Regions from separate parts of the Pectobacterium actinidiae genome, predicted to be linked through region 1. Evidence: predicted binding sites of a transcription regulator. Region 1 holds the regulator's gene; each other region holds the start of a gene.
What was found. The regulator LexA, encoded in region 1, represses DNA repair genes until DNA is damaged. The targets are predictions, from matches to a motif close to TNCTGTATGTACATACAGNA.
Positions count from the first base shown of each region.

Region 2: uvrA (excinuclease ABC subunit UvrA) is a predicted target of LexA. The motif match lies at 2,899-2,918, and genes of this name have one in related genera.
Region 3: rmuC (DNA recombination protein RmuC) is a predicted target of LexA. The motif match lies at 4,565-4,584, and genes of this name have one in related genera.
Region 4: mutH (DNA mismatch repair endonuclease MutH) is a predicted target of LexA. The motif match lies at 2,872-2,891, and genes of this name have one in related genera.

Region 1 is NZ_JRMH01000001.1:381,878-389,758, forward strand. Features, by position in the region: gene groL (chaperonin GroEL) at 1-1,045, shown strand, start outside; gene ubiC (chorismate lyase) at 1,307-1,816, shown strand; gene ubiA (4-hydroxybenzoate octaprenyltransferase) at 1,851-2,714, shown strand; gene plsB (glycerol-3-phosphate 1-O-acyltransferase PlsB) at 2,857-5,370, opposite strand; gene KKH3_RS01600 (diacylglycerol kinase) at 5,498-5,863, shown strand; gene lexA (transcriptional repressor LexA) at 5,974-6,582, shown strand; gene KKH3_RS01610 (CsbD family protein) at 7,045-7,254, shown strand; gene zur (zinc uptake transcriptional repressor Zur) at 7,299-7,808, opposite strand.
Region 2 is NZ_JRMH01000001.1:3,751,869-3,759,749, forward strand. Features, by position in the region: gene uvrA (excinuclease ABC subunit UvrA) at 1-2,811, opposite strand, end outside; gene ssb1 (single-stranded DNA-binding protein SSB1) at 3,054-3,596, shown strand; gene KKH3_RS16185 (winged helix-turn-helix transcriptional regulator) at 3,789-4,175, opposite strand; gene KKH3_RS16190 (NAD(P)-dependent alcohol dehydrogenase) at 4,288-5,337, shown strand; gene KKH3_RS16195 (LacI family DNA-binding transcriptional regulator) at 5,535-6,530, shown strand; gene KKH3_RS16200 (glycoside hydrolase family 32 protein) at 6,655-7,881, opposite strand, start outside.
Region 3 is NZ_JRMH01000002.1:784,576-792,456, reverse strand. Features, by position in the region: gene ubiB (ubiquinone biosynthesis regulatory protein kinase UbiB) at 1-1,385, opposite strand, end outside; gene ubiJ (ubiquinone biosynthesis protein UbiJ) at 1,382-2,005, opposite strand; gene ubiE (bifunctional demethylmenaquinone methyltransferase/2-methoxy-6-polyprenyl-1,4-benzoquinol methylase UbiE) at 2,018-2,773, opposite strand; gene rmuC (DNA recombination protein RmuC) at 2,961-4,520, opposite strand; gene argH (argininosuccinate lyase) at 4,850-6,223, opposite strand; gene argB (acetylglutamate kinase) at 6,285-7,058, opposite strand; gene argC (N-acetyl-gamma-glutamyl-phosphate reductase) at 7,096-7,881, opposite strand, start outside.
Region 4 is NZ_JRMH01000001.1:834,165-842,045, reverse strand. Features, by position in the region: gene ptsP (phosphoenolpyruvate--protein phosphotransferase) at 1-1,887, opposite strand, end outside; gene rppH (RNA pyrophosphohydrolase) at 1,900-2,433, opposite strand; gene mutH (DNA mismatch repair endonuclease MutH) at 3,130-3,825, shown strand; gene KKH3_RS03510 (TerC family protein) at 4,106-4,822, shown strand; gene KKH3_RS03505 (YgdI/YgdR family lipoprotein) at 4,997-5,215, shown strand; gene KKH3_RS03500 (NADP(H)-dependent aldo-keto reductase) at 5,423-6,463, shown strand; gene KKH3_RS03495 (YggN family protein) at 6,644-7,357, opposite strand; gene KKH3_RS03490 (YggL family protein) at 7,506-7,850, opposite strand; gene trmB (tRNA (guanosine(46)-N7)-methyltransferase TrmB) at 7,852-7,881, opposite strand, start outside.

The DNA.
Region 1 (7,881 bases):
TCCGTACTTCATCAACAAGCCGGAAACTGGTGCTGTAGAACTGGAAAGCCCGTTCATCCTGCTGGCTGACAAAAAAATCTCTAACATCCGCGAAATGCTGCCAGTACTGGAAGCCGTAGCGAAAGCCGGCAAACCACTGGTTATCGTTGCTGAGGATGTTGAAGGCGAAGCGCTGGCAACGCTGGTGGTTAACACCATGCGCGGTATCGTGAAAGTTGCTGCGGTGAAAGCACCGGGCTTCGGCGACCGTCGTAAAGCCATGCTGCAAGACATCGCGACGCTGACTGGTGGTACCGTTATCTCTGAAGAGATCGGTCTGGAGCTGGAAAAAGCGACGCTGGAAGATCTGGGTCAGGCAAAACGCGTTGTGATCAACAAAGACACCACCACCATCATCGATGGTACGGGTGAAGAAGCTGCGATCCAGGGCCGTGTTGCTCAGATCCGTCAGCAGGTTGAAGAAGCAACGTCTGATTACGACAAAGAAAAACTGCAAGAGCGTGTGGCTAAACTGGCCGGCGGCGTAGCCGTTATCAAAGTTGGCGCAGCAACTGAAGTTGAAATGAAAGAGAAGAAAGCACGCGTTGAAGATGCCCTGGCTGCGACTCGCGCCGCGGTAGAAGAAGGCGTGGTTGCTGGTGGTGGTGTGGCGCTGGTTCGCGTTGCCGCTAAACTGGCTTCTCTGACTGCTCAAAACGAAGATCAGAACGTGGGTATCAAAGTTGCGCTGCGCGCGATGGAAGCGCCACTGCGTCAGATCGTTTCCAACGCTGGCGAAGAGCCATCTGTGGTTGCGAACAGCGTTAAAGCAGGCGAAGGTAACTACGGTTACAACGCCGCAACTGAAGAATACGGCAACATGATCGACTTCGGTATCCTGGATCCAACCAAAGTAACCCGTTCTGCATTGCAGTTCGCGGCTTCCGTTGCTGGTCTGATGATCACTACCGAATGTATGGTTACCGACCTGCCGAAAAGTGATGCACCTGACTTAGGTGGCGCTGGTGGTATGGGCGGCATGGGTGGTATGGGCGGCATGATGTAATGTGACACCATTGTCGCCGGAAGCCATTTTCTGGTGACAGGGTCAGGTTACAGACAGTCGTCTTTCTGTCCTTCAAAGAGCACTATCTGGTCGCGAGACTGGGTGGTGCTTTTTTTATGCACTGCATTGCTGAAATGTTGCCACATCAGGGATGAATTGGTTTATAGCGTGTTATCGGGTAAGCATTCTGCGCTACAATAGGGACGCTAACTTTATTTACGAATGCTTTATTACAGAAATACCCTGTTTGGAGTGGGGATAATGTCTGACGATGCGTCTACGCTTCTGCGCACCATTTCCTGGTTTACTGAGCCCCCTTCGGTATTACCTGAGCACATTGGTGACTGGCTGATGGAAGCCGGCTCGATGACGCAGCGGCTTGAAAAATATTGTGCCCAACTCAAGGTCACACTTTGTCGTGAGGGATTCATTACGCCACAGGCTCTGGGCGAAGAGTGCGAACAGTTGCCATATAGTGAGCGTTACTGGCTGCGTGAAGTGGTGTTGTATGGTGACGATCGCCCCTGGCTGTTCGGCCGTACCCTTGTTCCACAACAAACGCTCGACGGCACCGATTCAGCCCTGACAAAAATAGGCACGCAGCCGTTAGGCCGTTATCTATTTGAGCAAAAATCGCTGACGCGTGACTACATTCATACCGGATGCTGCGAAGGCCTATGGGCGCGGCGTTCTCGCCTGTGTCTTTCAGGTCATCCGTTATTGTTGACTGAGCTTTTCTTACCGGAATCACCGATTTATTTCACCCGGTGATGAAGGTTGGCAGGTAATTTGAGGAGATAAATCCTTGGAAAGAAGTGTTACAGCAGGGAAATGGCTGGCTTATTGTCGCTTGATGCGGATTGATAAACCGATAGGTTCTCTGTTGCTGCTGTGGCCAACGCTATGGGCGCTGTGGCTGGCGGGCGGGGGAGCGCCTGCTCCGTGGACGCTGTTTGTCTTTGTCGCTGGCGTTTTCTTAATGCGTGCGGCTGGCTGCGTCATCAATGATTATGCCGATCGTCATTTTGACGGTCATGTAAAACGTACCGCTTCTCGCCCCTTACCCAGCGGTGAGGTGAGCGAGCGAGCGGCCAAAGTGCTGTTTGTCATGCTGGTCTTGCTGGCGTTTGGTCTGGTGCTGACGCTGAATAAGATGACGATCTGGCTGTCCGTTGCGGGGCTAGTTCTGGCATGGGTCTATCCGTTTATGAAACGGGTCAGCCATCTTCCTCAGTTTGTGCTGGGCGCGGCGTTTGGCTGGTCAATTCCGATGGCTTATGCGGCGGTGAGTGAAAGCCTGCCAGCGAGCTGCTGGATGATGTTTTTAGCGTATATTTGCTGGACGGTCGCCTACGATACCCAATATGCGATGGTGGATCGTGATGATGACCTTAAGATCGGCGTGAAATCCACGGCGATACTATTTGGTCGTTTTGACAATCTTATCATCGGGTTATTGCAGTTTGGTATGCTGGCGCTGCTACTGGTTTTGGGTATCATTACCGGATTAGGAATGCCGTACTATATTTCGCTATTGGTGGCTGCGGGAATGTTCGTTTATCAGCAAGTGCTGACTTCCGAGCGCGAGCGCGATGCCTGTTTTAAGGCATTCCATAATAATAAATATGCGGGTATGGCAATATTTATTGGCGTGCTGTTTGGCTTATAGAGCGAATTATCAGAGATAAAAAAAGCAGCGATTTCTCGCTGCTTTTTTTATGGTGAAAGGCGTTGAAATGTTTGTCATACCAAACACATCTACAGTTTGATGGCGGCGTGTTATCCGCCATTTCCCCGTGATTCCTGTCCGACTACGCCTGCTTTGTTTCTTCCGCGTTTTCTACTGCCGGATTATTGGTTTCTATCTGACTGTCGATCCCCAACTGATTGTTGGCTTCCATGTCAGCAGATGAGCTGGCGCTTTCGATCGTTAACCGAACTTCCGGGGTGATCAGATCGCCGAGGATATTGTAGATTGCCACGATATCGCCTTGCGCCGTTTCCGCACTGTCGGTGATATATCCTTCAGTACGTAAGGTTGCGACCAGCGTTGAGAACACCGCTTTATCAAAGAATTCCGGCGCATTTATTCCGTGCAGAACGGACAGGCGCTGTGCCATGTTCCGGCTTTCCTTCTCCAGCGTTCCACGGTTGATTGCTGGGTTCGCGCACAGCAAGGACAACGTGATCGCATAGCGTTGCAGCGTTTCACGCACGCCTGCTGACAGCAGTTGCAGTGTACGGATGCGTGGCGGATTGATAGCTAACTGACCGTCACGACTGCACAGTAGCTCTTGTCGAATCAGTTCGTTAGCCAACGTTTCCAGTACGTCCGGCAACTGCTCTTTGGAATAGTGCAGGAATAGCTCAGCTTGCAGCAGCGGATAGATCAACGTGATTTGTCGCACGACGTCGTCAAGCGTAATCCGACGATGATGGATGACGATGCTGGCAAGCAGTGACGGCAAGACCAACAGGTGCTGGATATTATTGCGATAGTACGTCATCAGTACTGCCTGTTCGCGTGGCAGAATGATGATATCGCCAATGCTATCCTTCTCGACTTCAAACTTGTTCATGCCCAGCGCGTGTTCCAGCAGTTCATCCGCTGTCTTCTTCGGTGCCGTAATATCTTTATGATAAGGAACCTGACGCAGCAACTGTAGATAGCAATCCAGCTGTTCGTGCATTTGTTCGCGCGTCAGTGAGCGCTGGCGCGAGGCTAACAAGGCCGTAGAGCACAGGTTCATCGCGTTTGCTGCCGCGGAATTATTGATGCGCACCATGATATCCATAGAGATATCTTGCACCGTCGGCGTGAGCCAGCTTGGACGCTGTGCCTCGATGGGATCGATCGCATCACGCCATTGCGGAACATGCTGATTAAGATAGGTTGTCAGAGGGAGTGGTTCACCGAAGTTCACATAACCCTGACCTAAATTACGCAGTTTGCGCAAACCGCGCACCATCTGCATAAAACCTTCTTTCTCCTTCGCCGCACCGCGCAGCTCTTTTGCATAGGTGCCGACTTCCATCACATGTTCGTAGCCGACATAAATCGGTACCAGCGTGATAGGGCGCGTACCGCCTCTGAGCATGGCCTGAATGGTCATCGCCAGCGTACCGGTTTTCGGCTCTAACAGACGGCCCGTGCGTGAACGTCCGCCTTCCATGAAGTATTCAACCGAATAACCGCGAGCAAACAGCTCACCCAGATATTCACGGAAAATCGTGGAATACAGCTTGTTGCCTTTGAAGGTACGGCGAATAAAGAATGCGCCAAGACGGCGGAAGATCGGTCCTGCTGGCCAGAAATTAAGGTTGATGCCTGCGGCGATGTGTGGCGGCACTAAACCCTGATGGTACAGGACGTAGGACAGCAGCAGGTAATCCATGTGGCTGCGGTGGCAGGGCACATAGACAATACCGTGGCCATCCTGTGCCAGTTGGCGAACACGCTCGGCGTTGTGGACGTTAATCCCCTGATAAAGGCGGTTCCACGTCCAGCTTAATACGCGATCCGACAGACGCACGGCCTCGTAGGAGAAATCGGCGGCGATTTCTTCCATCAGCGCAATCGCATTCTGCTGCGCTTTCTCATAAGAAATCTTCTTACTGCGCGCCTCATCGTCTACGGCTTTCTTGATCGCTTTGGAATCCAGCAGCTTGTTGAACAGCTCCTGACGCACCGGCAAGCGCGGTCCAACTGCCGCCAAACGCTGGCGGGAGAAATGCATACGTGCGACACGCGCCAGTTTGTGGGCTATGGTTTTGTCAGTGCCGTGCTCGGTCGCCATATAGCGCAGCGACACCGGACTGGAGAAGCGGACAAAACTGTCGCGGCCTAGCCACAGGACGGCGAAGAATTTCTCGATACCGTTGAGCAACCGGAGGTGTGGTGCGGCCTGAGAGTGGCCTTCCCGACCCGGAGAACGCCCAAACATCACGGAAACTGGCACCATCTGTACGTCTAAGTCTGGATTGGCACGATGCAAGTCCAGATAGTCGTGGAACAGCTTGACGGATTTCTGCTTGGGAACGTAATAGCGGAAGACACGCGGCCCGTCATTAATAAAGACGTGGCTAGGAAGTTCGACGCCATTGAATTCGAACGATACCGAAGGATCGGGTAGCCCCAATGCCAGGCATTTCGCACGTAGCGTCAAGAGATCCGCCTGAGAGTTATAAGGCAGAACATAGAGTATAGGACGTGAGGGATCTAACCCCAACTCGACCACGGGATCTGCGGGAATGACTTTGCTTTTCACCAGCAATTTCAGTGGGAGATTCAATAATTTATAGTAAATTTTACGCCAACCTGACATAACAACGTGGAGCCTCTTGTTAGCAATGCGCCGCAAGGATACCAGAAACTGCGCCGGAGATCTGTGGTGATGAGACAACACGAGCGCGTTAAAATGCGAACTATTTTGCATAAATAGCGGAGGATAAATGAATAAAGCAACGGGGATGACCCGGATTATTAAGGCGACCGGTTATTCCTTTAAGGGACTGAAGCAGGCGTGGCAGCATGAGGCGGCGTTTCGTCAGGAGACAATTCTGACCCTTGTCGGCGTCATTGTTGCGTGTTTGCTGCCGGTTACGCTGGTCGAAAAACTGCTGCTGATCGGGTCTGTGGTATTGATTATGCTGTTTGAGTTGGCTAACAGCGCCATTGAAGCGGTGGTCGATCGCATTGGACTTGAGCATCATGAATTATCCGGTCGGGCGAAAGATATCGGTTCGGCTGCTGTCTTTGTTGCCATCTTGTTAGCCGCTGTCGTGTGGGGCAGTATCCTCTGGCAACATTTTGCCTGACGGCGCGCATAAATGAGTAAAAGTCAGGGGCTTTGCCGATATCTTCATTCCCAATTGTGCCTTACCTGTATATACTCACAGCAAGACTGTATAAACAACCAGGGGGCGGAATGAAAGTACTAACAGCAAGGCAGCAGCAGGTTTATGACCTGATCCGCGATCATATTGCGCAAACCGGAATGCCGCCAACGCGCGCGGAAATTGCTCAACAACTGGGGTTTCGCTCTCCCAATGCGGCTGAAGAACATCTGAAAGCGCTGGCGCGTAAAGGTGTGATTGAAATTGTATCGGGCGCTTCTCGTGGTATTCGTCTGCTGATGGAAGAAGAGACGGGTATTCCTCTGGTTGGTCGCGTGGCCGCAGGTGAACCGCTGCTGGCGCAGGAACATATCGAATGTCACTATCAGGTTGACCCTGCGATGTTCAAACCCAGCGCTGATTTCTTGCTGCGGGTGAGCGGTATGTCGATGAAAAATATTGGTATTATGGATGGCGATTTACTGGCCGTGCATAAAACAGAAGATGTGCGTAACGGTCAGATTGTCGTCGCGCGTATTGACGATGAAGTGACGGTGAAGCGCTTGAAAAAGCAAGGCAATATGGTGCACCTCCTCGCTGAAAATGAAGAGTTTGCCCCGATTGTTGTCGACCTGCGTCAGCAAAGCTTTTCGATAGAAGGTTTAGCCGTTGGCGTGATTCGTAACAGCGACTGGAGCTAACCATTCGCAGAGATGCACTGCTCGTCTGTTCGGGTCAGTGCATCATGTTTTGCGTTAATCTTTTAGCGTGTTAATCTGCTCATCGTATATATTTAGTTACATTTCGTGCGCGTTTTCTACGATCTCCATTACTCTCTGTTTTATCACTGCTTTTTGTGGTTATTTCCCTTTATTAATGCCCTATCCAGTTACAGATTCCTGTTTTTTTATCTTAAGTGAAATATTCGACTATAATTTTTATCAAGGTAAGCATTTTTATCTTGATTGATCGTTTGCCGATTGAGCATTAGCTATCACATGTAGATAGCTCCGGTAATCAAGGCAGACAGTGGCGAAGAGTACCGTCATGTTTCACATAGTTATGATGCTGCTTACTGAATAAACCTATTTATCTGAAACTGACGCATAAGTCGGTAGTTACGGTTTTTTCATGCGCAATTCACCTAAGGTACGGAGATTCTTATGAATAAAGACCAAGCCAGCGGTAACTGGAAACAGTTTAAAGGTAAAGCGAAAGAGCAATGGGGCAAATTAACGGATGACGATCTGACGGTCATCGAAGGTAAACGTGACCAGCTTGTGGGGAGAATCCAGGAGCGTTACGGATACGAAAAAGAAGCGGCAGAGAAAGAAGTGAAACACTGGGAAGAGCATCACAAATATCACTGGTAGCGAACGTGATGCTTCTTTGCTGAAAGAGACGATAGCCCTTAGGGCTATCGTTTTTTAATGGGAACCGTATGGTCGTGATCGCAATGATCCGGCTGCTTGCATGATGCGACTTCCTGACAGCCTCCACATAACCCGTGTGCTTCCACAACGCTGTGGCGCAGTGTAAACCCCGACTGCTGTGCCAGGTTGCGTAATGTTTCTTCCACACCCTCGGTTTGGCGCTCGGTAACCTGCCCGCAGCGATCGCAGATGAAAAGGGCAGATGTATGGCTGTGGTCTTCGATATGGTGACACAGCACGTAGCTGTTGTTTGATTCGACTCGATGAATGAAGCCTTGTTCCAGCAGAAAATCCAGCGCGCGATAGACGGTCGGCGGTTTCGCCTGAGGCTCGGAAACGCGCAGCAAATCCAGCAGGTCATAAGCGCTAATAGCACCAGACTGCTGTGCCATAAGGCGTAAAACCTCTAACCGCTGTGGTGTTAGACGCACAGCGCGCTGCTGACAAATCTGTTCAGCCTGGGCAAGAAGTTTGTCCTGTTTGGTTGAATCCATTGTCATATCACCCTGACGCATTGAGGAACAAGACGGATATCTTACCACGACTGAATAAAAACGCCGAACTGGC
Region 2 (7,881 bases), 3.4 Mb from region 1:
TCGCAGGAAGCGCGCGGTATGGGACTGTTCGCACTCAGCCACCTTTTCCGGCGTGCCGGAAACCAGAATTTCTCCGCCGCCGCTGCCGCCTTCCGGCCCTAAGTCGACAATCCAGTCCGCCGTTTTAATCACATCCAGATTGTGTTCAATCACCACGATGGTATTGCCCTGATCGCGCAACTGATGCAGAACGGTAAGAAGCTGCTGAATATCGGCAAAGTGCAGGCCGGTTGTCGGTTCGTCGAGAATATACAGCGTCTGCCCGGTGCCACGTTTCGACAGCTCGCGTGATAGTTTCACACGCTGCGCCTCCCCGCCGGATAGCGTGGTGGCAGACTGCCCAAGGCGAATGTAGGACAGGCCGACGTCAATCAGCGTTTGCAGTTTCCGCGCCAGCGCCGGAATGGCATCAAAGAACTCTCGCGCCTCTTCGATGGTCATATCCAGCACTTCATGGATGCCTTTGCCTTTGTATTGAATCTCCAACGTTTCGCGGTTATAGCGCTTGCCTTTGCACTGGTCACACGGCACATAGACATCCGGCAGGAAGTGCATTTCGACCTTAATCACGCCGTCGCCCTGACAGGCTTCGCAGCGCCCACCGCGCACGTTAAAGCTGAAACGGCCAGGATTGTAGCCACGGGTACGGGCTTCCGGCACGCCAGCAAACAGTTCACGAATCGGCGTGAAAATGCCGGTATAGGTTGCGGGGTTGGAGCGCGGCGTACGACCGATCGGGCTTTGATCGATATCGATCACCTTATCGAAATGTTCCAGTCCCTGAATCTCGCGGTGCGCGGCAGGCTCTGCCAGCGTTGCACCGTTCAGTTGGCGCTGCGCCAGTGGGAACAAGGTATCGTTGATAAGGGTCGATTTACCCGATCCCGATACCCCAGTGATGCAGGTAAACAGCCCAACCGGCAGCGTCAGCGTGACGTCTTTCAGGTTATTGCCCTTCGCGCCAATTAGCTTGAGCACTTTGGTCGGATCCGCTGGCACACGCTGCTTCGGAATTTCAATCTTGCGTTTGCCGCTGAGGAACTGCCCCGTCAGAGAATCCGGCACCGCCATGATCTCTTCCATTGTTCCTTCTGCGACAATCTGCCCGCCGTGCACGCCCGCACCAGGACCGATATCAATCACATGGTCAGCGGCGCGAATCGCATCTTCATCGTGTTCCACCACAATGACGGTATTGCCCAGATTACGCAGGTGAATCAGGGTTTCCAGCAGGCGCTCGTTATCGCGCTGATGTAGGCCGATGGACGGCTCATCTAGTACGTACATCACGCCGACCAGCCCAGCACCGATCTGGCTCGCCAGACGAATACGCTGCGCTTCGCCGCCGGACAGCGTTTCCGCCGAACGGGAGAGCGACAAATAGTTCAGCCCGACATTCACCAAAAACTTCAGTCGATCGCCAATCTCTTTCAGCACTTTCTCGGCGATTTGGGCGCGTTGCCCGCTGAGCTTCATATTCTGGAAGAACGTCATCGCATGGCCGATGCTCATATCGGAAATCTGCGGCAGCGTCGTCTGTTGAACGAATACGTTACGCGCTTCTTCGCGCAGGCGCGTTCCGCCGCAGCTGGCGCAGGAACGGTTACTGATGAATTTCGCCAGCTCTTCGCGCACCGCCGTGGATTCCGTTTCTTTATAGCGGCGCTCCATGTTGTGCAGTACGCCTTCAAACGGATGGCGACGTACCGAGGTGTCGCCGCGGTCGTTGATGTATTTGAATTCGACGTTCTCTTTACCGGAGCCGTACAGGATCACTTTCTGAACCGCTGCGCTCAGGCTGTCAAACGGCGCATCGACGTCAAATTTGTAGTGCTCCGCCAGTGAGCGCAGCATCTGAAAATAGTAGAAGTTGCGGCGATCCCAGCCTCGAATTGCGCCGCCAGCCAGCGACAGCTCGGCATTTTGCACCACACGGGACGGATCGAAGAACTGCTGCACGCCCAGACCATCACAGCTTGGGCAGGCGCCCGCCGGGTTATTGAACGAGAACATACGCGGTTCCAGTTCGTGCATACTGTAGCCACACACCGGACAGGCAAAGTTCGCGGAGAACAGCAGTTCAGGCTGCGTCGGATCGTCCATATCCGCCACCACCACGCTACCACCAGACAGATCCAGCGCGGTTTCAAACGACTCTGCCAGCCGCTGCGCCAAATCCTCGCGCACTTTAAACCGATCAACGACGACTTCAATGGTGTGCTTTTTCTGTAATTCCAGCTTCGGTGGATCGGACAGATCGCAGACTTCGCCGTCAATACGGGCGCGGATATAGCCCTGTGAAGCCAGGTTTTCCAGCGTCTTACTGTGTTCGCCTTTGCGATCTTTCACAATCGGTGCCAGCAGCATCAGGCGTTTGCCTTCCGGCTGTGCCAGCACGTTGTCCACCATTTGGCTGACCGTTTGCGCATCCAGCGGCACATCGTGCTCTGGGCAACGCGGTTCACCCACGCGTGCAAACAGCAAACGCAGGTAGTCATGAATTTCGGTAATCGTCCCGACCGTAGAACGCGGGTTGTGCGAGGTGGATTTCTGTTCGATAGAGATGGCGGGCGATAGCCCTTCTATATGATCGACATCCGGTTTTTCCATCAGCGACAAAAACTGACGGGCGTAGGCGGAGAGTGATTCCACATAGCGCCGCTGCCCTTCGGCATACAGCGTGTCAAACGCCAGCGATGACTTACCCGAACCAGACAGACCGGTGATGACGATCAACTTGTCACGAGGGATTATCAGATTGATATTCTTGAGATTATGGGTACGAGCACCACGAACTTCGATCTTATCCATTCACACACTTCCCGGAATAAAAACGGTTTGTCATCGCCTCTCGAACGGAGAGAACCGGTACGAAACGAGCAATTATGGCACAAAAAAAACTGAATGGATATCCAGTATTAAACCCGTTTACTTTGCAAACGCTGCAAATCTTACTTTCATTTCTGAAGCCATTTCGCAGGTATGATACAAATGTGTATCATGATAAAATTGATCGTTTAGACTTACATAAATTGATTCATCAGGAGACGAGCATGGCCAGCAGAGGCGTTAATAAAGTGATTCTTGTCGGGAATCTGGGTCAAGACCCGGAAGTCCGCTATATGCCGAATGGTGGTGCAGTTGCCAACATCACGCTGGCTACGTCGGAAAGCTGGCGTGACAAGCAAACCGGTGAGCAGAAAGAGAAGACCGAATGGCACCGCGTGGTGCTGTTCGGCAAACTGGCAGAAGTCGCGGGCGAATACCTGCGCAAAGGCTCTCAGGTTTACATCGAAGGCGCACTGCAAACCCGTAAATGGGCCGATCAGTCTGGCGTAGAGCGTTACACCACCGAAGTGGTTGTTAACGTCGGCGGCACGATGCAGATGTTAGGTGGACGCCAGGGTGGCGGCGCACCAGCAGGCGGTAACGCAGGTGGCGGTCAGCAACAAGGTGGCTGGGGTCAACCTCAACAGCCTCAGGGCGGCAACCAGTTCAGCGGCGGCGCGCAATCTCAGCCGCGCCCAGCTCAGAACAGCGCGCCTGCACAGAGCAACGAACCGCCAATGGATTTCGACGACGACATTCCGTTTTAAGTGTGCTCTTTTTAGCATTCTTAACTAAAAATTATAAACCCTGCTCCGGCGGGGTTTTTCATGCTCTGCGGTATGGATATCGATTTTTGAACGGCATGGCTTGATGACATGCCGACATCCTTGTCGCGAACCCCGCTCCCTTGAAGTTCAACCTGCATCAATACGTCTCTCAACACTGTTCTTATGAAACCGTTACTGGTCGGTCATGGTTCGATAATAGGCTTCCATTTCATCCAGTGCGGACTGATTTTCCAGCCCCCACTGGTACATCAGCTCAATAGGTTCAGCAAAGGTTCTGCCAAGTGGTGTCAGGCGATAATCAACCTTGGGGGGGATCACGTCATACACATGTCGAGCAATCAGCCCGCGCTGCTCCAGCTCTTTCAGCGTCTGAAACAGCATTTTCTTGGAAATCCCCTGCAAGCTACGCTGTAATTCGCCAGTCCGTGCGCGTTCATCTGGCCAGTGATAAAGCGCGTGCAGCACCATCGTGCTCCATTTAACAGAAAAAAGATCCATCAGGCGGCGCGGCGGTGAATCCGCATAAAAAAAGAGTTTACCGTCAATCCAGGCTGGCATGCATTCCCTCTCTGTTTATGGTCACCAAATGGTGACTACTATCAATATTGAACCGTGTTAACTATAGTCTGCCGCCTTGGGTTAACTAAAACCAGTTCATTTCTGAGGAACGATGAAAATCAATGCATTCGTCGCATATGACGCGACAAAACCGTTAACGTCTGGTCAGGTCTCGCTACGCCCGCTGCAAAAACAAGATGTCAAAATAGAGATCCTCTACTGCGGCGTGTGCCACTCCGACCTACACATGGCACGTAACGAATGGGCGGTCAGCCGATATCCACTGGTGCCTGGGCACGAAATAGTCGGGCGTGTCGTAGAAGCTGGAGACGAGGTCACCCACTTTAAATTGGGTGATATTGTCGGTGTGGGTGTGATGGTCGACTCTTGCCGTGAGTGTCATTTCTGTCAGCAACACGAAGAGCAATACTGTGAAGCGGGATTTACGGCGACCTACAACGGCTTGGATAAATATACTGGCGACAGTACTTGGGGCGGCTATGCGCAGAGCGTGATTGTCGATCAACATTTCGTGGTTTCTGTACCGCCAAGCCTGCCACTTGCGGGCGTCGCACCGCTGCTGTGTGCGGGCGTGACGGTGTGGTCGCCGCTACGCCATTTCAACGTCAAAGCAGGCGATCGTATTGGTGTAGTAGGGTTGGGCGGATTAGGGCATATGGCCGTGAAGCTGGCCAGTGCGATGGGGGCGGATGTGACACTGTTTACTACGTCGCCACAGAAGGGAGAGGATGCCCGTCGTTTGGGGGCAAAACACGTGGTGGTATCGAGCGATGCCGCGCAAATGGCCGCGTGCCAGACCTCGCTGGATATGATTATTGACTGCGTGGCGGCACCGCACAATTTGGATCCTTATCTGGCAACGCTAAAAACCAATGGTCGTCTGGTACTGGTAGGCATTCCAGACCAACCACACGACGCGCCGAATATTACGCCCATGGTCTTCCGACGTTTAAGTATCAGTGGTTCATCGATTGGCAGCATTCAGGAAACGCAGGAGATGCTGGATTTCTGCGGTGAGCACAATATCACCGCCGATATTGAAATGATCTGTGGCGAGGATATCGAGAATGCCTTTGCCCGAATGCTCAACGGTGAGGTTAAGTACCGCTTTGTGATCGATATGCAGTCTACTCGCTGGTAACCGAGGCAACTGTCCGCGGGCGGCTGGTGAATCAAACGCCTTCACCAGCCTTATTCGAAATAGATTGGGTCGTCGATGATCAACTCGCCACATTGCTGGAGATCTGGCTCTTTCTGTGGTTATCCCTGACAATTGGAGCCCCACTTTATCGCCCATGTATGGTAAATTAGTCATCATCTTCGCATAATGGAAAAAGTATGGTTTCCCTTAAGGATGTTGCGCAGTTAGCGGGGGTATCAATGATGACGGTTTCACGCGTCATCAACCATCCCGATACCGTTCGCCCCGAAACCAGAAAACGCGTTATGCAGGCGGTACAAGCGCTTAACTATATTCCCGATCATTCCGCACGAAAAATACGCACCCAGCGCAACAGCGCATCGACGATTGCGATTCTGGCGCGAGATACCGCGACGACACCTTTCTCCGTCGAAATTTTATTGGCAATAGAACAAACCGCTCGGGAAAAAGGCTGGAATAGCTTTCTTATTAATATCTTTTCAGAACAAGACAGCGAGCGGGCGGTACGGCAGCTTTTAGCACAGCGGCCAGACGGCATTATCTATACCACCATGGGGCTACGCCATGTCACATTGCCAGATGTGCTTAAAGGGGAAAATGTTATTTTAGCGAACTGTCAGTCAGACGATACATCGCTTCCCGCCTACATCCCCAACAATTTTGACGCCCAGTATCAGGCAACACGCTATCTTATTGATCGTGGTTACCAAAAACCGCTCTGCTTTTGGCTCCCTGACACAGAAGCGGCAAGCCGCGATCGGCGTGAAGGATTTGAACATGCCTGGCAACGCGCGGGGCGTGCCTTATCAGACGCTTCCCAACACCATATGATGCTGGGGGACGAGCACTACACCGATTTGGCTGATTTATTGGCGACCAAATTACCCGATAATCATCCTGATTTTGATGTCCTCATCTGCGGTAATGACCGGATCGCCTTTATTGCTTATCAGGTCTTACTCGCACGCGGGATCGCAATTCCTGAACAGGTCGCGGTATTGGGGTTTGATAATCAGGTGGGCATGGGAAATTTGTTCCTCCCACCTCTTTCGACCATTCAGTTGCCTCACGATGAGATTGGTCGTCAGGCAACGCTTCACATTATTGAAAATCGTGAGAACATGGGTTGTCAGCAGCTCCCTTGCCCTCTCTTGATCCGTTCATCCACATAATATGGCTATCGTAAGACTCGCTTTGACGTTTGGCGAAGACGCATGGTTAGCCCAATCACCGAGTCTTCGCGCATAACCGCACTGCCCCTCTTAATAGACGATCGGTTGCAATAGAAGTAGAAGGCTATTCCAGATGCCAAAGCGAGCCACCAAGCATAACCGCTTCCCCTTGACTGGAATAAAGCGTCAATGCACGCTGCTCCGGCTGCGGATAAATCCGGCTCGTCATACAGGCTTCTCCATCGTTCACGAATACTTCCACCGAAGAACAATCGATAAACACCCGAATTTTTACCTGTTCACACTGCGGTAACGCAATGCTCCGATAGCCATCTATTCCTTCATGTAGATAGCGACGCCATAACACCAGCCGCTTAGCCTGATTATCCACATACAGTTGCAGCCCCTCCCCTAACCTGACGCCATAGTGCTCTGCCTGACTACGTGCCGTGTCCCAACAGATTTCCAGTTCAACCGCGTCTGCACAGGGCGCAATGAGGTAGGCATCCGTTACTGTCGCTGGCTCAATATGTTGCTGCTGCTGACGCAAACTGTCCAGTTCACGAACCGGCCGCTGATATAGCTTTCCGTGACATTCAATGAGTTCACGCGGCAAGGTAAACGATCCGGCCCACCCTTCCTGTTTGGACGGCATCGGCGACTCCCACATGTCCATCCACCCTAAAATGACACGTCTGCCGTCCGCCGTTAAAAACGACTGTGGCGCATAAAAATCGTGCCCATGATCCAGTTCTTCGAAGGCCCCCATCCGTTTAAACACGGTTTCAGGCTGCCAGTGTCCTCGCAAGACGCCACTTTGAAAGCGATTGCGATAGGCATAGCCTTCTGCTTTCATTCCCTGAGGAGAAAACATGAGGTAGCGGTGTTCACCTAATGGAAAAAAGTCCGGGCACTCCCACATATACCCTTCTTGTGCGTCGGCATGGGCCAGTACCCGTTCAAAACGCCATTCCGACAACGACACGCCGCGATACAGTAACACTTGCCCCGTATCATTCTTGTCACGCGCGCCCACAACCATCCACCAGCAACCGTCCTCATGCCAGACTTTCGGATCGCGAAAATGCATAATGCCTGCTGGCGGCGTCAGAATAACGCCCCGTTTTTCAAAATGGATGCCATCATGGCTGATCGCCAAACATTGCACTTCACGGATCGCACTATCGTCTCCTTCTCCTGATAACCAGACATGCCCGGTGTAAATCAGCGATAGCACGTCCCCATCATCTACCGCGCTACCAGAGAAGCAACCATCCAGGTCATATTCATCTCCAGGTGCCAATGCGATAGGTTCGTGCTGCCAATGCACCATATCCGGGCTTGTCGCGTG
Region 3 (7,881 bases), on a different contig from region 1:
GGTAATTTTTCAGCCCAGAACGGTGCCTTTTCTTTAAGCGCACGGAAAACCGCAGGCAAACCGACCTGCTGTTTCAGCCAGTTTTCCAGAAACGGCTTAGCGGTTTTCCACAGGTCGAGCTGCGGATAAAGCTGCCTACCCACGCCTTCGACATACAGCAGCGTTTTTTGCAGCAATACCAGTTGAGGCTGTACTTCCATATTGAAGCGACGCGCCGTATTAAACAAATTCAATAATACATGGCCGAACGAAATTTCCGCCAACGGCTTCTCGAAGATCGGCTCACAGACCGTACGTATAGCAAACTCAAAATCTGCAACATTGGTGTCTGGAGGCACCCAGCCCGAATCCACATGCAGTTCGGCAACTTTGCGATAATCACGGTTGAAGAAGGCAATAAAATTCTCAGCCAGATAGCGTTTATCTTCTTTGTTCAACGAACCGACGATACCGCAATCAATACCGATGTATTGCGGATCTTCCGGGTGCTCGTGGCTGATAAAGATATTGCCGGGATGCATATCTGCATGGAAGAAACTATCACGGAACACCTGCGTGAAGAAAACCTGAACGCCGCGTTCTGCCAGTAACTTCATATCCGTGCCATTGGCCGTCAGCGCGTCAACATCAGAAACAGGAATACCGTAGATTCGCTCCATCACTAACATGCTTTCGCTGCAATAATCCGAATAAACTTCCGGCACATACAGCATCGGGCTGTTCTCAAAATTACGCCGCAGTTGGATAGCGTTTGCCGCTTCTCGCAGCAAATTCAGCTCATCAAGCAGCGTTTTTTCATATTCCAGCACCACTTCGCGCGGACGCAGACGGCGACCATCCGGCAACAGGTGAGGCAACCAACCCGCCAGACGTTTCATCAGGCGCATATCCGCTTTGATGACAGGCAAAATATCCGGGCGGATGACCTTGATAACGATCTCTTTTCCCGTACTTTTCAGGCATGCGGTATGCACCTGTGCAATCGAGGCAGAGGCCAGCGGTTTAATATCAAAGTCATCAAACCACTCTTCCAGAGGGATTCCCCCCATCGACAGCTCAATTTGCTCACGCGCCAGCTTGCCATCAAACGGCTCAACCTGATCCTGCAACATCGCCAGTTGATCGGCGATGGCTGGTGGAAACAGATCGCGGCGTGTAGACATCATTTGTCCGAACTTAATCCACACCGGCCCCAGCTCCTGAAGCGCCAAACGCAGGCGCTCCCCTAAAGGCATGTCGCGGTGACGATTGGGCAACCAGAACAGCAGACGACGACCCGCACGCAGCGGAAGCGTCAGTCGCATTTTAGGAATAAGCTCGTCCAGACCATAGTCCAACAGCACACGCACAATGCTATAAAGACGGCGTAATTCACTGGGCGTCATCGTAAAGCCTCCAGCTTCGCCAGCCGTTCGGACAACGTATCGGCGGATTTATCCAGCGCAACAATTTCCTCATGGAACCAGGCATTTTCCAGTTTTCCCGGAGCTAGCCGCCACTCTTCCGTTAACGTCTCGGACAGGAAATGTTGCTGCTGATGTAATGACCGTCTCAGGAAACTCAGGGTTTTCTGTGCCGTTTGGGTAAGACCCTGAGCAACAATATCGCCCAGATAGGGGGACAACCACTCCGCCGGATCGAACTCCGCCAGATCAAACAGCACGATGAACTGCTGAACGACTTGAATATCGCCCTCTATCACCAGCTCGCCGCTGCGCATCAGTGACGATAGCTGTTGACGATCGCGTAATTTCATCAGAACCGGAACACGTGTTTTCAGGCAGCAATCAGCAGGTTCGCCCCATTGGCTAATAACGTCCAGCCGCTGTTCGTTAAACACCAGCACCAAAGGCACATCCAGTTCAGCCAACTCGATCTGAAGTGTTTTCCCCTGTAAGCGCTGACGGGCAGACTTCATGCTGCGATCACAAGCAACCGTATCGTGAAAAAGCAGCTGATTCAGCGCGGTTTCCAGCGTAGCAGTCAGAAAAGACGTTATCAGCATTGGCGTTTCCAATCAGAATTTGAACCCACGATGCAGCGCAACGATTCCACCGGTGAGGTTGAAATAATTAACACTGTCAAAACCGGCATCGATCATCATCCCTTTCAGCGTTTCCTGATCGGGATGCATGCGGATAGATTCCGCCAGATAGCGGTAGCTCCCAGCATCACTCGCCACGGCTTCGCCAATCCTCGGCAGGATATGAAATGAATAGGCATCATAAACGGTGCTCAGCTGTTTAATGATCGGCTTGGAAAACTCCAGCACCAGCAACCGACCACCCGGCTTCAGCACGCGGTACATTGAGCGCAGCGCTTTGTTTTTGTCCGTCACGTTGCGCAGACCAAAGGAGATAGTAATGCAGTCGAAGAAGTCATCAGGGAACGGCAGCGCTTCAGCATTGGCCTGCACGTAGTTGATGTTGTCGATAATGCCTTTGTTACGCAGTTTTTCGCGGCCCACTTTCAGCATTGATGCGTTGATGTCCGCCAGAATGACCTCACCACCTTCTCCCACCATACGGGAGAATTTGGCAGTTAAATCCCCAGTTCCTCCGGCAAGATCGAGAACACGCTGGTTACGTCTTACCCCACTGCATTCGATAGTGAAACGCTTCCAGACACGGTGGATACCAAAGGACATCAGGTCATTCATCAAGTCATACTTTGCTGCGACAGAATGAAAAACCTCAGCCACCATGACTTCTTTTTCATCCCTGGCGACAGTCCGAAAACCAAAGTCGGCCGTTTTCTCCTGCTCACTTGCCATCTTATCCGCCTACTATTTCAGTCAAATTTCGGGTCTACCCATTTATGATGAGAGTGTACCAGACCCGTATAAAAACCCCACTGCACTAATTTCGCCTAGCCTGGTGCCAAGCTCACGAAATCCATACTCATTTATATCCGTCATACTTCAAGCTGCTTGTGCGTTGGCTTCACGCAACTCGAATTGTTTAGGATAGGTTACGGGTCGCTAAGGAGGATTCCCCTTCTTCTCCTTCCGTTTTTACGGCAGGAGGAATAGCATCGGGCGCGACAGAACCCGGTAATTCATCGTGTTCAGCGTGCTCATGGGCCGTTGCTTTTTCGGCCAATGACGGGCTGATCGTGCGTTTAATTTCGACCCCCAGCGCACGGAACCCCTCAGCCTGGCCAATAAGGTTACCACGCCCAGAGGAAAGTTTATTCATCGCCTGACGATAAGTGCCCTGCGCTTTATCCAGACTCTGCCCCAGCGCTTCCATATCGTCTACGAACAGCCGCAGTTTATCGTACAGCCGAGACGCTTTTTCAGCGATCTGTTGTGCATTGCGGCTCTGCTGTTCATAGCGCCATAAATTATTGATGGTACGTAATGCCACCAGCAGCGTGGTCGGGCTGACCAGCATAATATTGTGCTTTAACGCCTCGTTGATCAATTCGGGCTGGCGATCGATAGCAACCAAAAAAGCAGGCTCAACGGGAATAAACATCAACACGTAGTCTAGCGAACGCAGACCCGGAAGCTGTTGGTAATCTTTGCTGCTCAACTGCCGAATATGGCTGCGAACTGAGAGCAAATGTTCGTTCAGCGCCACACTACACTCCGCGTCATCGTCACTATTGAAATAGCGCTCGTAGGCCACCAGCGACATTTTGGCATCGATCACGACATCTTTGCCCTGCGGTAAACGCACAATGACATCCGGTTGCAAGCGGCTATTGACCCCCGTCTGCACGCTAACCTGTGTTTGGTATTCATAGCCTTCACGCAGACCGGAGGCTTCCAGCACACGGCTTAACACCACTTCTCCCCAATTGCCCTGTGTCTTATTGTCGCCCTTCAGTGCTTTCGTCAGGTTGATGGCTTCATGTGCCATCTGTGCGTTCAGCTTTTGCAGATTGCGAATTTCATGCGCCAATGTATGACGTTCGCGCGCTTCTGCGCCAAAGCTGTCTTGTACCTGGCGACGGAACCCATCAAGCTGCTCACGCAGCGGCATCAGCAGCTTATCCAGACTCTGTTTATTTTGTTCATCCACCTTACGACCACTGTGTTCAAAAATCCGGTTCGCCAGATTCTCAAACTGTGTCGTCAACCGCTGTTCGCTGTTTGCCAGCAGCCGCTGCTTCTCTTCCGCCGCTATACGGGTTTCTTCCAACCGAATGGTGACTTCCCGCAGCTCCGCTTCCTGCGCGCTATTGATTTCACGCAACGTTCGCAGTTCCTGATTTAACTGCACGCACTCCTCACGGAGTTCACCGAGCTGTTGCAGCTTTTCATGGCAGGCAGAGAGTTGAGCGTGAGTCGTGCGCAGTTCTAGCTCGTTTTGCCGCAGCCTTTGTTCGTCCTGCTGCTTTGCCTGCTGTTGTTCGCTGAGCGACTGCTGAGTCTGGTGCAATGTCTGCGCCAGCAACCGCTGTTCGGTGTCATGCTGCGACAGCTTCTGCTGATGAATCAGGCTGGCAATCAACCACCCGACGAGTAGCCCGACCGCACTGCCGCCAAGACCATAAAATATGCTGATATCCACTTTGCCTCCGCCGGCCTTTCACGCTGTCGGTCAAGGTAAAATGATACTGTATGGATGTCCAGAAACAATTCCGGTTGGGAAGACGCTGAGCAGAAAAATGCGAGCCGCATTCCATATGAACAGGGATAGATGATAATTTGCAGAAAAATCAGATCGGTAACGTTGGGGGAACGGAAGGTACAGCTTAAATCTATTCCAGTAGGCGTTATTGGTGCAGCCAGTTTGGACTCGGACAGCGCACAGAAACCGGAGCGTACACGTAGTACGTGAGGATTTCGAGCACTGCCCAGGTTCAAACTGGCAAATAAAATAGCCTAATGGATAGATTCTTAGGCTAAGCGCTGCTTCGCATCACTGATCGCTTTAGCGACCTGCTGTGGTGAAACGCCACCTTGTGCAGCACGTTTATCCAGACAGGATTGCAGCGCCAGAATCGGGTACACGTCCTCGCCAATCACCGCGCTGAATTTTTGCAGATCGGCCAGCGGCAACGCTTCCAACGCTTTGCCCTGACGAATGGCTTCCACCACCGCTTCACCCACGATATGGTGCGCTTCACGGAACGGAACGCCTTTCGCGACCAGATAGTCTGCCAGCTCGGTGGAGTTCGCGTAGCCTTGCTCGGCCGCTTCTTTACAGCGCGGACGCTTAACCTGAATGCCTTCCAGCACCAGACCCGCCATCATCAGGCAATCGTGCCAGGTATCCAGCGCGTCAAACAGCCCTTCTTTGTCTTCCTGCATGTCTTTGTTATACGCCAGCGGCAGGCCTTTAAGCGTCATCATCATGCCGGTCAACGCGCCCTGTACACGACCGCATTTACCGCGAATCAGCTCCAGCGCATCTGGGTTTTTCTTCTGCGGCATCAGGGAAGAACCGGATGTCACACGATCAGACAGCTCAACGAACGCCGCCTCACCGCTGTTGAAGAAGATCAGATCTTCGGCAAAACGCGACAGGTGGATCATGCCGATCGACGCATCGGACAGCAGTTCCAGTACATGATCGCGATCGGAAACCGTATCCAGACTGTTACGCGTGGCCGAGGCAAATCCCAGCCAGCCCGCCAGTTGCTCACGGTCAATCGGATAAGCCGTTCCCGCCAGCGCACCGCAACCCAGTGGGCTGACATCCAGACGCTTCAGCGTATCTTCCAGACGGCTTTCATCACGCGCCAGCATCTCGTGGTAGGCCAGACACCAGTGAGCAAACGTCACCGGCTGTGCGCGCTGCAGGTGGGTGTAGCCCGGCATCACCGCATCTTGATTCGCTTCCGCCGTCGTGACCAACGTCTGACGCAGCTGGCGCACCGACAGCAGCAACTCGGCAATCTGCGCCTTGCACCACAGTTTCAGATCGGTCGCGACCTGATCGTTACGGCTACGGCCGGTATGCAGCTTTTTACCTAAATCGCCGACTTTCTCGATCAGACGTTGCTCAACCCAGCTGTGAATATCTTCTGCATCGCTTTGCAGGATCATCTCAGGATCGGCCTGTACCTCAACCAGCAGCGCATTCAGCGCCTGTTCCAGTTGCTGCTGTTCCTGTTCGCTGAGCACATTGACCGTCACCAATGCTTTCGACCAGCCGATCGAGCCAACGATGTCCTGCTCCGCCAGACGGTAATCAAACCGCAGTGAGTCATTAAATTGTTTAAAACGCTGATCTGCTGCCTGACTAAACCGACCGCCCCACAAAGCCATAACCCTTACTCCCAGAATTTAATTCATGTTGGTATCGCATCATGCCATACCCAGAAACGACTTACGCCAGAATACGTGTGCCAATCGCCACGCCATTGAACAGCGCAGGTAGCTGCTCAGCATGACGCCAGCTGGCGATATCAACCGGACGACCCAGCGCACGAGCAGCATCCAGCGCGGCGTTAACCTTAACAATCATGCCGTCGGTGATGATGCCCTGAGCGATCAATTGCTCGGCTTTCTCTGCCGTCATTTCGGCAATACGCTGGCCTTTACCGTCCAGAATGCCGCTAACGTCAGACAGCAGGATTAAATCCGCGCCCAGCGTTTGCGCCAGCGCCGTCGCTGCCTGATCGGCGTTGACGTTCATCAGGTCACCCTCGGCCGTAATACCGATGGAGCTAACAACAGGCAGATAGCCCGCAGACAGCAACGTGTTCAGCAGCGCAGGCGATCCCGCTTCTGCTTTACCCACAAAGCCCAAAGACTCATCTAACTGCGTGACCGTCGTACTGCCGCCATCGCCCAGACACAAGCCGACCGCATTGATGTCATGCTTCTTCGCCCATGACAGCAGCGTCTTGTTAGCGGATCCCGCCAACGCACCGGTGATGATGTCAATCTGATCGGCAGGCGTGACGCGCAGGCCGTTTTTCTTCACGACGGGCAGCGCCAGTTTCTTCATCAGATCATCCACCAGACAGCCGCCACCGTGCACAATCACTAGCGGACGCTGATGTTCCTGGCGGTAAGCCACCAGCGCGGTGAACAGACGTTCCAGCGCTTCTTCGCTATCCAGTAAAACGCCACCTAATTTGATAATTAACGGATTCATTATGCTTCACGCCTCGAAATGTCGGAACCAGTAGTCATTAAATTAACGATTGGGTTTCAGGGAAACCAAAACGAATGTTCATGCATTGTACAGCCTGTGCTGCCGCGCCTTTCAGCAGGTTATCCTCGGTGGCCACCACGATCAGGTGCTCGCCGTCGACGGAGAAACCGATATCGCAGAACGGCAGGCCGACAACGGATTTCAGCGCCGGAACGCCCTTATCGTACAGGCGAACCAGCGGCTTATCGTGGTATGCCGTGTGATAGGCCTCAGCGACATCCTGCTGGGTGACGCCCGGTTGCAGGCGACAGGTGATGGTTTCCAGAATACCGCGAGCAAAGTTGCCCAAATGTGGCGTAAAGATCACTGGCGTACCGAGGTGCGTTGAAATTTCAGGTTCATGGCGGTGGTTGAAAATGCCATAGGGTTGCAGGCTGACTTCACAGAAGCTGCTGGTCAGCGACGCTTTACGCCCCGCCCCGCTCACGCCGCTCACGGCATTAATCACTGGCCACTGTGCCGGATTCAGCAGTTGTGCATCCAGCAGCGGCTTCAGCGCCAACTGCGCAGCCGTTGGATAGCAGCCCGGCACGGCAATCAGCTGTGCCTGTTTTACGCTTTCTGCGCGCCATTCGGCCAGCCCGTAAACCGCTTTTGCCAGCCAGTCAGGGTGCTGGTGCTCAAAACCATAATAGCGACGATAAAATTCAGCGTCCTGTACGCGGAACGCGCCGGACAAATCAAAAACAGTACAGCCTGCCGCCAGAAAAACAGGAGCCAGATCGTGGCTGACTTTGTGGTCGGTCGCCAGAAAAACGACATC
Region 4 (7,881 bases), 450 kb from region 1:
TACCGCCAGCAGATACTGCGTCAGATCGTTGGTGCCAACCGAAACAAAATCGATGCGAGAAGCCAGATGGGGGATCAGGAACAGCATCGACGGGACTTCAATCATGATCCCAATGCGCGGCTTGGGCTGCGGGAAGCCCAGTAACTCTTCCACTTCGCCCGCCGCCTGATCGATAAGGCGACGCGCTTCACTGATTTCATCCAGACTGCTGATCATCGGCAGCAGGATGTTGAGATTGCCAATGTGTGCGTTGGCACGCAGCATGGCGCGCACCTGAATCAGAAAGATTTCAGGCTGATCGAGCGTAATACGAATGCCGCGCCAGCCAAGACACGGGTTCTCTTCGCTGATAGGCAGATAAGGCAGCGGCTTATCCGCGCCAATATCCAGCGTGCGTAGCATCACGGGGCGCGTAGGATAAAGCGCTAACATACCTTGATATTGCGCCATCTGCTCATCTTCGGACGGAAAACCGTTTTGCAGCATAAAAGGTATTTCCGTGCGGTATAGCCCCACGCCATCGACCTGATTGATAAAGCGTTTTTCGTGTTCAGCACTTAGCCCCGCATTCAGCATAACCTGAATGCGCTCGCCGCTTTTCAGCACGGCAGGCTGCTCCATTTCGCCTTCGGCCAGGCGGGTCAGCTCATTTTCTTCCGTTAATAGGCGCTGGTATTCCTGAACCAGAACGGGTTCAGGATCGACCAGCAGCTCACCGCGATAGCCGTCAATGATCAGCAGGCGCTGATGCAGCATATCAGGCTGAATGTCCGCGCCCACCAGCGTCGGAATGCCCATCGCACGCACCAGAATCGCCGCATGCGAATTGGCGGCACCGTCATACACGACAACACCCGCCAACCGCTCCGGCGGTAGTTCTGCCAGCAGCGTGGCCGTTAATTCGTCCGCCACGAGAATAAAGCGCTCAGGCCACTGCCCCATAATTTGCGCATTATCGTCGAGGTGAAACAGCAGTCGTTGCCCCAACGCACGCAGATCGCCCGCACGCTCACGTAAATAAGTGTCCTGCAAATTGGTGAACTGCGCGGCAAAACGCTCGATTACCAGCTTCACAGCCCACTCGGCGGCATTGCCCGCATCCACTTCCTGAAAGAGTTCTCGCTTAAGCCGCGCATCATTCAGCAAGTGTGAATACAAATCGAAAATCGCCGCACTCTCTTTCTGCGCGCTGGCGTTAAACCGCTTGCTGAAGCGACGGAATTCCGCCGTGGCATCTTCCAATGCCTGCGTTAAACGGGAGCGCTCACGCTCGCTGTCCAGACTCGATGCGGGGAAAACCTGTTCCAGAGAAGGCTGAGTACAATCCTGCCAGCCGGGAGCAATCGCCACACCGGGTGCAGCCACCAGCGCCTTAACGCGCGTCTGGCGGTATTGACCGAAGAGCGTTTTGATCTGCGAAAGGGAAAGAATCGCGGCCATCTGCGTGGCCAGCGTCACCATGAACGATTCTTCGTTTTTATCAAACTGACGATGTTCACGCTGCTGCACCACCAGAACGCCCAGCAGATGGCGACGGTGGATGATAGGAACGCCAAGGAAAGAGCGGAAATGTTGCTCTTTCACCGCGGGGATATATTTGAAGCTGGGATGCGCACGCGCATCGGCCAGATTGATGGGCTCAGCACGTTGACCGACCAACCCGACAATGCCTTGCCCAAACGCCAGCGTGACCGTACGCCCACGCGGCTTTTTCAAGCCACGCGTTGCCATCAGGTAATAGCATTGACGATCGTGATCGGCCAGATAAATGGAACAGACTTCCGTGTCCATAGCCTGACAGGTCTCATTGACCAGAATGTCCAGCGCATCACTAAGTCGGGCCGTTGCCGCAACGTTTTCGACAATTTCTCGCAAGCGCGTGAGCATAATGTGCCTGAATTACCCTCTTTTTCGCCGAGGACCGGACGGGGTCACCGCCCGAGCCGCAACACTCTCCTGAAGCAGTATCACCGGGTTGATAAATTCCTTCATCACGCGACGATACACATCTCGCTTAAAAGAGACGACCTGACGTACCGGATACCAGTAACTCACCCAGCGCCAGCCATCAAATTCTGGCGTGCCGCTGCTCTGCATATTGATATCCGACTCATTACACATCAACTGGAGCAAAAACCATTTCTGCTTTTGGCCGATACAGACCGGTTTTGTATCCCAACGCACCAAACGCTTTGGTAATTTATAGCGTAACCAGTTACGGGTAGATGCCAATACGCGCACATCCTTTTTTCTTAACCCGACTTCTTCAAACAGTTCGCGGTACATCGCCTGCTCAGCACTTTCACCGGGGTTAATCCCCCCCTGCGGAAACTGCCAGGAGTGCTGACCATAGCGCCGGGCCCACATCACCTGCCCCTGCCGATTACAAATTACAATACCAACGTTTGGGCGGTAGCCATCATCATCGATCACCGGACTACCTCGATAAACATCAATGCAAAGATGACCTGATTGTTTCACACTCCCGTCAGGCGGTAAACCACTGCTTAGAAAGCATGTGATACGAATAAAAGTAAGATAACCCACAGATAAGATCAAAGTTATAAACATGTGAAGACCAGAATCCGCAATTTATTCACTTTTTCTGTGGACATCTTTGTGCAGAACCCATGAAGAAGTGAGTAAAACTCATTTTTCATGAAGAAAAAATATTACTATGAATTAAAAAATAGTTATTTTTATTCAGTAAATTACAAACCATTTCACTTGAAATGGCGAACCCCTACTTTTTGTTCAAATGGCATACATCATAAGATTGGCGAAAGATCGCACTATGCCGATTTTATCCACAGGGAATGCCTCAAACTCAGGCAATAAATAGACGAAAACAGCAAAAAGGCCGGGCGTCAAGGCTGTAAATCGAACCAGTAATTCATATTTATGTGGGTTATCCAAGAAATCTGTGGATAACCTAGTGTAAGATCCTGTTTATTGTCGGTGGCTATACGTGCACAGTTTGCAAAACAGCGTTAGGTGATCGTCATCACACTAAAAAAAAGCGCTACGAATCATGCTATTATTGTTTTTCTCCACAGTCTTCCAGGTTGTACATTGGTATTCTCCACCTATTGTGTTTTTTTTGAGCGGAAAAATATCGGGCTATACGCTATGAATTCACCCACAGTTCACACGACTGCGCCGCCAAGCGAGCACACGTTGCTGGAGCGCGCGCAATCCCTCGCGGGTTATAATCTCGCGGAATTAGCGGATATCGCCCGCCTGCCCCTCCCAGCCAACCTAAAACGTGATAAAGGCTGGATTGGTATCTTGCTGGAGCGTTTTCTGGGCGCAAGCGCAGGCAGCAAACCCGAGCAAGATTTCCCCGACATCGGCGTCGAGCTAAAAACCATTCCTATTGATGAACAGGGCAAACCGCTGGAAACCACCTTCGTCTGTGTCGCACCGTTGACAGGCAACAGCGGCGTAACGTGGGAAAGCAGTCACGTACGACACAAGCTCGCTCGGGTGCTGTGGATTCCGGTGGAAGGATCGCGGCACATTCCGCTGGGGGAACGCCGTATTGGCACGCCGCTGATCTGGAGCCCCAATGAAGAGGAAGAGGAACAGCTGCGCTGCGATTGGGAAGAGTTGATGGATTTGATCGTGCTTGGCCGGGTAGAAAGTATAACCGCCCGACATGGAGAAGTGCTGCAACTACGCCCCAAAGCGGCAAATAGCCGGGCATTAACCGAGGCGATTGGCGAATTTGGCCAACCAATTCTGACCTTACCGCGCGGGTTCTACCTGAAAAAAACCTTTACCGCGCCGCTATTGGCTCGCCACTTTATGCAGCTCAGCAGGTGAATTTCATTAGCGTGATGTTCTATTAGCGCTATGCTTCATCAGCGCCCCGCTTCATCGTACACTAGCTTTATATGTCGCGCGCTATTACGCAACAATCGTGTGACAAGGGAAGCGATCTGGGAAAAGCCTGACGCCGACCCAGAGCAAAAGGGACGCCAGCACACGGCAGCAATGTGAAGCATGACAGTTATATCTCTATGACGTCATACTTTCGCTTGCCTACGCCCCAAGCTGGCAGAGTATAATATCGTTTACGTTTCGTTTAAGGTGTATTGATATAATGTTTGATTGGATTGTTGATCCGAACGCATGGTTAGCATTGGGAACGCTGACTATTCTGGAAATCGTTCTTGGTATCGATAACATTATCTTCCTGTCTCTGGTTGTCGCCAAACTGCCTAAAGCCCAACAAAACAAAGCTCGCCGCATCGGGCTGATGGGTGCGATGTTAATGCGTTTGGGGCTGCTCGCTTCTATTGCCTGGGTTATGCGTCTGACTGACCCACTGTTTACCGTCGCAGGTAATGAAATTTCCACACGTGACCTGATCCTGTTCTTCGGGGGGCTCTTCCTGATCTGGAAGTCGAGTATGGAAATTCACGAGACCGTCGAAGGCGGTTCAGAAGATCATACTTCCAAGGTGTACTCTTTCTTTGGCGCGATTGTGCAGATCATGATGCTGGATATCATCTTCAGTCTGGATTCGGTTATCACCGCCGTCGGCCTGTCTGATCACCTGTTTATTATGATGGCAGCGGTCATTATCGCCGTTCTCGTGATGATGTTCTCTGCGCGCCCTATCGGCGAGTTTGTCGAACGCCATCCATCAGTCAAAATGCTGGCCTTGTCGTTCCTGATCCTGGTCGGGTTCACCCTGATTTTGGAAAGCTTCGACGTTCACGTACCGAAAGGCTACATCTACTTCGCCATGTTCTTCTCGATGTCCGTCGAGGCGTTGAACCTGCTGCGCAGTAAAAAAGAAAAAACAGCGCACTGATCGCCGTATAACAAGCGTTCACGATAAAGGCGCCCTAATCAGGCGGCGACCCGCCGCCTGATTACACAATATTAATTCCCTCCAAACACATTTTTTCCATTATTCCTACGTTATTCCCCGCAACCATTTGCTAGACTCACTTTAGGTTTTGGCATTTATGAACGGGTTAATATGATGAAAGTACGGATTAAAATGGCAATCACACTGGCGTTATTATTCACTCTGGCAGGCTGTTCCAGTGACTACGTGATGGCGACAAAAGAGGGGCAAATGCTCCTGACGCAGGGAAAACCCGTACTGGATAAAGATACCGGACTGCTCAGCTATACCGATGAGCAAGGTAATCAGAAACAAATCAACAGCGATCAAGTCTCCCAGATCGTGCAGCGTTAGCCACAGTTTCCGCCCGATATTTCCTCCATCGAGCCACGCTCTCCGGCAAAATCCTGCCGCAGGGCAACAGAAGAGACTTCCCCACTCGCCACGGCTTCGTTTATAGTCGAATTCAGGTGTGTTTTCCCAAACTCATTGGAATCGCAGCAAATCATGCGGAAATGACGGGAAATGCGCCTGCTATTTTCAGACATAAGGAAGCTGGCAATGCAATATCACCGTATTCCCCATAGTTCTTTAGAAGTGAGCGTGCTGGGTCTTGGTACGATGACCTTTGGCGAACAGAACAGCGAAGCAGACGCTCATGCCCAGTTAGATCACGCCATTGCCGCAGGTGTTAACCTGATTGACACAGCAGAAATGTACGCCGTTCCTCCGCGTCCGGAAACACAGGGGCTAACCGAGAGCTATATCGGTTCCTGGCTGAAATCCCGTGGCGGACGTGAAAAACTGATTGTGGCCAGTAAAGTCTCTGGCCCTGTGCGCGGAAACGATCACAGCATTCGGCCACAGCAGGCGTTGGACAGAAAAAACATCCGTGCCGCACTGGATGCCAGCCTGCAACGCCTGAACACCGACTATATCGATCTCTATCAGTTGCATTGGCCACAGCGCCAGACTAACTGCTTTGGCAAACTGAACTATCAGTATACTGACGACAAACCGGTAGTAACGCTGCTGGAAACGCTGGAAGCACTGAATGAGCAGGTACGTGCTGGTAAAATCCGCTACGTCGGCGTTTCCAACGAAACCCCGTGGGGTGTGATGCGCTACCTGCATCTGGCGGAAAAACACGACCTGCCGCGTATCGTGTCGATTCAGAATCCCTATAGCCTGCTGAACCGCAGTTTTGAAGTCGGCTTAGCGGAAATCAGCCAGCATGAAGGTGTGGAACTTCTCGCCTATTCGTCACTGGCGTTCGGTACGCTGACGGGGAAATACCTGAATGGCGCGAAACCTGCCGATGCGCGTAACACGCTGTTTAGCCGCTTCACCCGTTATACCGGCCCACAGGCTCAGGCAGCGGTTGCCGAGTACGTAGCGCTGGCGCAAAAGCACGGTCTGAATCCGGCGCAAATGGCATTGGCGTTTGTGCGTCAGCAGCCGTTCGTCGCCAGTACACTGCTGGGCGCGACGACACTCGAACAGTTGCAAATCAACCTCGACAGCCAGAATCTGACGCTGGACGGAGAGATCCTTGACGAGCTGGAAGCGATCCACCGCCGCTTCACATTCCCGGCACCATAAACGCAAAAAACCGGGCATCGCCTAATGTCGATCGTTTAAACATCGAGATACACGGGGCGACCACAGGAGTGAGGCATCCCTGCGGGAACCTCCCCCTGTGTTTCCCCTAACAACGGGCTTAAGTAGCCAGTGTTAGGACATCGCCCGGTTTTCTTTAATCTGTCAACAAGCGCAGAACGCTTATTTCAGCGTCTGCAACAGGCTCTTGCGCTGATTTTCCAGCGATGTGACGCGGCTACATACGTCATTGCCGAAGCGCTGGAACGCCAGTTCCTGATTATTCCACTCGGCCTGAATCGCTTTCTGCAAGCCACCGAGGTTACCCATCATCGCCTGTAGCGGGTTACCGCCGCTGGACATCTGTTTTACGCCCATCTCGTTCAGGCTGTCCTGCAAGACGCCGCCCATACTTTGCTGTACGAGCTGCTTGCCATCTTGCTCAACTTGTTTAATCGCCTGATGGTGGAACGTCAGGCCATCGCTACGGTGTTCGATAATACGATTCATCTGCTGCTTGAGCTGTTTATCCAGCGTAGTCAGACGATTGCGCACATTGCTGTCGCTGCCAAGCTCTTGCACGATGACGTTATCCAGCGCGACTCGCGCTTTTTCAAGATGCTGTTGCGCACCCTGGTCGATCCACGGCAGCTGCTGGCGTAAATCTGCCTGATAAGCTTTGGCTTTCTGGCGTTGTTCGGCGTTCAGGGTCAGTGGCGTCCCGTTACGGACAATGTCGCCCTGCGGGGAAAGCTGTAAATTGCCGCTGGCACCCACGACCTGTACGTGTTGCGGACTGATAATGATGTCGTCCTGCGGGTTCACGTTGCACTGGTAGGCCGCCTGCGCTTGCCAGGACAACAACATCAATAAACCCAAGGTTATTTTACGCGACATATTTTCTCCTGAAGAAAACAACGGCAGTGGCGGGAGAACGGCAATCCGCCCGTTGATGAGGCGGATAACGCCTGAGCCAGAATCAGCTCAGGCATGTTTGCTTAGATTAAAGCGTGTGCTTAAACCAACGCTTTTATTTCAATCGATGTTACAGCAGGTGTTCTGGCAGATCCCACCAGATATCGAACAGGTTGCTGACTTTAACGTCCGTCAGTTTCTGCTCTTCCAACCAGCGGCTAACCAGTTGGCGATGCTCTTCGGTGCAGTGACCGATTTTTTGCAGACAGATCAGGCCTTCCCAGAGCAAATAACCGCTGCCTTCGAATGCCAGTCCCTGTGGTTCAATGACGTCGTCAACGAACTTATCCATCAGCTTATCGATATCTTCGACGCTAGTGCCTTCTGGAAAGCGAAAGCTGACAGAAAAACCTAATTCCTGAAACTCATCAATGTGCAGTTTTTTACGTAAACGACGGCTACGAGCTTGTGCCATTTTATTTTATCCTCTCAAACATCAGATCCCA